DNA from 2 places in the Lactobacillus helveticus genome. Region 1 is predicted to be linked to the other one. Evidence: predicted binding sites of a transcription regulator. Region 1 holds the regulator's gene; the other holds the start of a gene.

What was found. Region 1 encodes LexA, which represses DNA repair genes until DNA is damaged. Its sites were predicted from a motif close to CNAACANNTGTTNG; they were not measured.
Region 2: recA (recombinase RecA) is a predicted target of LexA. The motif match lies at 1,821-1,834, and genes of this name have one in related genera.

What each region holds. Positions count from the first base shown of each region.
Region 1 covers NZ_CP151471.1:360,539-363,738, forward strand. The annotation lists gene AADV52_RS01925 (uracil-DNA glycosylase) at 1-626, shown strand, start outside; gene AADV52_RS01930 (SGNH/GDSL hydrolase family protein) at 619-1,419, shown strand; gene lexA (transcriptional repressor LexA) at 1,434-2,060, opposite strand; gene AADV52_RS01940 (DUF896 domain-containing protein) at 2,211-2,474, shown strand; gene AADV52_RS01945 (YneF family protein) at 2,537-2,755, shown strand; gene AADV52_RS01950 (ABC transporter ATP-binding protein) at 2,837-3,200, shown strand, end outside.
Region 2 covers NZ_CP151471.1:1,034,121-1,037,320, forward strand. The annotation lists gene rny (ribonuclease Y) at 1-537, opposite strand, end outside; gene recA (recombinase RecA) at 656-1,753, opposite strand; gene pgsA (CDP-diacylglycerol--glycerol-3-phosphate 3-phosphatidyltransferase) at 1,937-2,497, opposite strand; gene AADV52_RS05280 (helix-turn-helix domain-containing protein) at 2,520-3,200, opposite strand, start outside.

The sequences.
Region 1 (3,200 bases):
AAGAACGGTCTAAAGGCATGCGCTTGGAAGGAATAAATTCAGGTAGTGGACCAAAGCATCCCTTGTTAAGGATTGTCGGTGAAGCACCAGGACGTAATGAGATTGTTAACAATATCCCATTTAGTGGTGATGCCGGCAAAGAACTGGATAAATCCTTGAAGCAAACTGGTTTATCACGAGATCAGGTTTATATCACTAGTGCGGTTCGTAGCCGTCCATTTAGCGTGAAAAAAGTTTTCAGCAAACGAGAAAATAAAGAGGTAATTAAAAGACCTAATCGTAAACCAACTAAAAAAGAAGTACTCGCGCATGCACCATTTCTTGATTATGAAATATCTTATGCGGATCCTCAGATTATTGTTGCTTTAGGAAACACTGGCTTAGAACGATTACTTGGCCCAGGTCACAAAATTTCGGCTGAACATGGCAAAGTTATTGAAAACACACCAATCCTTGAACTTAATACAGCTAAAGATGGCTATGTTTGGTCAAAAAAGAAGTACACGGTCATTCCGGAATATCACCCTGCAGCAGTTTTTTATAATCGTAAATTAAGCGATGATATTGTAAAAGATTGGGAAGTAATAAAACCTTATATCGATAAAGAAAGGGAAAACAATGAGTAACGAAACTTTTTTAATTCCAATTAGACAAAATAATGATCTATCCGATATCGCTCTTAATGAATTACGTATGGACTTAGATGAGCATCCCTTGCATCAAAGAGCCTATACAGAATTAGCATATTTACCAGGTAACAGTCGCAAATATAGCCTAAATAATGTCAAAACGATTGATAGCCCACTTAGAAATAAAAAGATTCTATTTTTGGGCTCATCTGTAACTTTTGGCTTCGGGGCTTTAGGTGAATCTTTCGTTGATTATTTATGGAAAAAAGATGGCATTGCGGCCATTAAAGATGCGGAAAATGGAACTACATTAGTAGATCAAGACACTAGTTATCATGGTGATTCCTATGTTGCTCGTTTCAAGGAAAATCTTAAAACTCCAATTGATATGTTGGTTTTACAGCTTTCTACTAATGATGCACGTACCAACCAGAAATTAGGCAAAGTTAGTGATGATGACCATTTTGATACGCAAACAATCATCGGTGCGATGGAGTATATCATCAGTCAAGCTCAAGCTACATGGCATTGTCCAATTATGATTTATACTAATCCATATTTTGAAAATAAGTTATATGAACAAATGGTAAAAGCAGCACATCAATTGGCTCAAAAATGGAATATTGAAGTCTTGGATTTATATAATAATCCTGATTTTAAAGACCAACCAGCTCTTTACATGGCTGATGAAATTCATCCAACGCGAGCAGGATATTTAGAAAAATGGCTGCCAGTTTTTGAAGATGAATTAACTAAAATTTTGGCAAAAAAAATAAACCCAAGCCATTAGCTTAGGTTTGATTACTAATCGATATTGTTTCTGTAAAGACCAACCACTTTACCTAAAATAGTTACCTCAGGTAAGATAATTGGAGCCATTGTATCATTTTCTGGTTGCAAACGGTAATGATCTTTTTCTTTATAAAAACGTTTAACAGTGGCTTCATTTTCAGCAGTCATAGCTACTACGATTTCGCCATTATTAGCGATGTTTTGTTTTTTGACGATAACATTATCGCCGTTTAAAATGCCGGCATTGATCATGCTTTCACCGTGAATTTTTAACATAAAGAGTTCACCAGCATCATTTTCAAGATCTGGTGGAAGTGGGAAGTATTCATCTATGTCTTGAACTGCTAAAATTGGTTGTCCAGCAGCAACAACGCCAACAACTGGAATTCTCTTTGGCTTGATGCCTAATTCTTTTTTACCCTCATCGGTAATTTCGAGTGCACGGGGTTTAGTTGCATCTTTGATTAAAAGGCCTTTGCGTTCTAATCGAGCCAAATGCCCGTGAACGGTAGACGTAGAAGATAGCTTAACTGCAGCACAAATCTCCCGAACTGTTGGTGGAAAGCCACGATGGTCGACAGTATCATAAATATAGCGTAAAATTTCTAGTTGTTTGGTATCACTGTTTTTCTTAGACATAATTTTTCTCCGTTATTGTAAAAAAGATTTTATTTATGCTTATTTTAACAAAAAAATAGCATAGTCTCAAACGAATGTTCTATGAAAAGTATCTTTTTTTATTGTATAAAATACTGTAGACTAAAGATTGTTAATGCGAGGTGAATATATATGAATAAAGATGCAATGAGTAAAGAAGAGGAAAAAAAGGTAACAGATCGAATTAACGAACTTTACCATAAGAAAGAAAAGGAAGGTTTGACTCCTGAAGAGGAACAAGAACGTAAAGAACTTCACAAAAAATTCCTTGCCAACTTCAGAGCTGCCTTTAAGCAAGATGTTGAAAATATGGTAATTATTGATAAGAATGGCAAAGAAGTAACTTCCGAAAGAGCCAAGCGTGCACAACGCAAAAAAGGTCTTAGAAAAGATTAATTAAGTCTTTAAAAAAGATGAAAATTTATGTAAGATATTATTGTTAGTTATGGAGGATTAATATGAATTTAGGTTTAGCAATTTTTTTGATTATTATTGCACTTTTGGTCGGCGCTGTTGCAGGTTTTTATGGTGCAAGAGCATACATGAAGAAATATTTTAAGGAAAATCCTCCAATTAGTGAAGACATGATTGTTGCTATGATGTCTCAAATGGGACAAAAGCCTTCTAACAAGAAGGTTCACCAAGTAATGAACATGATGAAACACCAACAAAAATAATTTGATTTTTTGTTGGATTGAAGGGTAAAGGTTTTTCCTTTACTCTTTTTTTATACTTTTTTAGGAAAATTAGGTTAAAAAGTGGGTATTTTTAGCAAATTAGGATGGTTTTTTAAACAGGAAAAGAAGCGCTATATTATTGGAATTACTTTTTTAGCGTTGACTTCACTAGCTAACTTAATTCCTCCGAGAGTTTTAGGCTTAACGGCAGACCAATTAGACAAGGGTCACATTTCCTGGAGCAAATATGCTGCATTAATTATTGCCGTTTTAGCGGCTGCTTTTACTCTTTATATTTTGCGTTACTTTTGGCGAAAGCAAATTTGGGGTGGAGCTGCTGAGCTTGAACGTCAAATGCGCTCAAAACTGTTTGATCATTTCATGATCATGGATCGAACTTTTTATCAGAGACACCGAACTGGAGACTTGATGGCTCATGCCACCA
Region 2 (3,200 bases), 670 kb from region 1:
CTTGGCTTCTTCCTTATCCAACTTAGCTACGTCATAAAGCTTTTGCCGTCTAGTTTCAACTAATTCATCAGCTTCAGTTAATTTTGCTTTCAAGCTAGTATCTTGCTGCTTTAATTGATCTTCTTTTTTAGTGAGTTCAGCTTCTCTTTCATCTAACAAAGAATTTTTGTGATCTAAAGTATCTTCACGTTGTTTTAAACGATTTTCTTGCCGAGCCAAATCATCCTTTTTTAAATTTAATTTGTCTTCAGTTTTTTGCTTATAATCACGAATTTGTTCTTGAGCTTCAAGAATTTTTTCTTTCTTAGTGTTTTCAGCACTTTGCTTAACAGCTTCTGCTGCTTGCTTTTGTGCATTAACCTCAGCTTCTACTGCAGCAACTTGTGCTCGAACATCAGCTAAAATATGATCAGCATCATTTTGAGCATTCTGAACCTTTTGTTCCCAAGAATGTTTGCGAATAGCATAACCAATCACTGTACCCACCAAAAGTGAAACAATGGCAGTTGCGACGGGAATCATAATTATTGTATCCATGATTACTATCGCCTTTTTTTAGAATTATTCACACAACTTTTATGATAAAGAACCTATTGGTTCATGTCAATCCACAAGAAAAAAACTTGGAACATAATTCCAAGGTAAAAATTATCTTTTATTTGTCATCAGTTGCCTTTTTAGTTTCTGCAGTCTTCTCTGCTTTTGCTTCTTCGCGTTTTTCCTTTATTTTTTCAGGATCCTCACGATCAGCTACTGATTTTTTATCAATGCCGTATGCTTGACGAACTTGTTGTTGAATATCTTTATAGATATCTGGATGATCTTCAAGATATTTCTTAGCATTTTCTCGTCCTTGACCGATCCGATCACTCTTGTATGAGTACCATGATCCAGCTTTATCAATAATATCCTTGTCAGCGGCCATATCAAGCAATTCTCCACTTTGGGAAATACCTTTACCATACATGATATCTACTTCAGCCACCTTAAATGGTGGAGCAACCTTGTTCTTCACTACTTTAATCTTGACACGGTTACCAATCACATCACCAGATTGCTTGATCTGTTCTGCTCTTCTTACTTCAAGTCGAATAGTTGAATAAAACTTAAGAGCACGACCACCTGGAGTAGTTTCTGGGTTACCAAACATAACCCCAACTTTTTCACGAATCTGATTAATAAAAATTGCAATGGTCTTAGTCTTTGAAATAGTACCAGATAATTTACGCAAAGCCTGACTCATTAATCGAGCTTGAAGACCAACATGAGCATCCCCCATCTCGCCTTCAATTTCAGCACGTGGAACTAACGCTGCAACAGAGTCAACTACCACAATATCAATGGCACCACTAGAAATTAAAGTATCAGCAATTTGTAAACCTTCTTCACCTGTATTAGGTTGAGATAAAATAAGTGAATCAATGTCTACACCTAATGCTTCAGCATATGCTGGATCCATTGCATTTTCTGCATCAATATAAGCGGCTGTACCACCACGTTTTTGTACTTCAGCTACTGCATGAAGAGCAACAGTGGTTTTACCAGATGATTCAGGTCCATATACTTCAATAATACGTCCCCGAGGATAGCCGCCAACACCAATAGCAGAATCTAAAGCAAGTGAACCTGTTGAAACTGTTGAAATTTGGGTATCAGCTTTTTCACCCATACGCATAACAGCACCCTTACCAAAGTTCTTTTCGATTTTCTTGAGCGCTGCATCTAAAGCAGCCTTTTTTTCATCTTTGGCCATATTTTCCTCCTAAATTTTTGTACTCAATAAGTATACTTTGATCATTATCTACTTTGCAAGCAATATACAAACTAATGTTCAAAGTATTTAGCCTACACTATTAAATACGCAAAAAAGGGCAATTTTTTTCTGAGAAAATAAAAAAAGAAGCAATTTTCTGCTTCTTTTAATTTATCTTTAATTTTACATAGATCCTTTAAATACGCCCCATGATTGGTGGAAGTAATCATATCCTGAGTAAATAGTAAAGATCAATGCAAGCCAAAGCAAAATAGTACCAATGTGCCAGAAGTTACCGATTAACAAGAAGATAATTGATAACATTTGGCAAGTGGTCTTAATCTTACCTGGCATCTTAGCTGCTAAAACTTGACCCTTGTTTTCAGCCAAAATCAAACGTAAACCAGTAACAGCTAATTCACGACAAACAATAATAGCTACAATCCAAGCTGGAGCAAGCTTCAATTCAACCAAGAAGATGAATGCTGTCATAGTCAACATCTTGTCTGCCAATGGATCAGCAAACTTACCAAAATTGGTTACCATGTTGCGTGAACGAGCAATATGACCATCGAACCAGTCAGTAGCTGAAGCTACAGCAAAAATAATAGCTGCAATTACCCAGCTCCAAACTACGGTTGAACCAGCTACTTCAGTATGAGCATTGCCACCAAAAATTATAATTAACATAAATACTGGAATCAAAAAGATTCTAAAAACAGTAAGTTTATTAGGTAAATTCATTCTTCTTATTTTCTCCTAAGCTTTAATTGCCATTATTTTCATTGCCACTGCCGCCATTATCGTTTCCACCGGCATTATTATTTTGCGTAGTGGTTGTTGATGATTGGGTAGTAGATGATTGTTTTGTTTGACTACTTTGTCTTGTTTGACTGCTTTGAGTAGTTGATGATGGTTGGTGACTAGTTTGAGTATTGTGTCTAGTAGTAGAGCTGCTCTGAGTTTGATTTTGAGTAGTAGTATTACTGTTATTAGTATTATTGTCACTAGTTGTACCATTTTGACTATTATTATCATTAGTTTGATGAGTAGTAGTCTTCTTAGCTTTTCCAATTAACAAAGTAATTGTTCTGTAGCTATTATTTGGTACGTATGGTACCTTCTTGCCACCAATCTTAATTGAGCTTCCATTGTCATTACCTAAGGTAATTACAACACGTTCAGCGTTTGAAGGCAAAGTAAGGGTATGCTTTTGCTTAGCAATTAAAGTTCCTTGCCAGCTATTTGCATTACCATTAATTTGTACGCCTGCAGAAGTGTTTTTAGTTGAACCTGCTTTAACAACTAAACGGCGATTCTTCTTAAGACCAAGAACACGATATTCGTTATCATTAATCTTCTTAATTTTAACTGCACTTACAGCAACTGGCTTAGTCTTCTTCTTAGAAGATGAGGATGATGTCTTTTGTGATGAAACAGTTACACC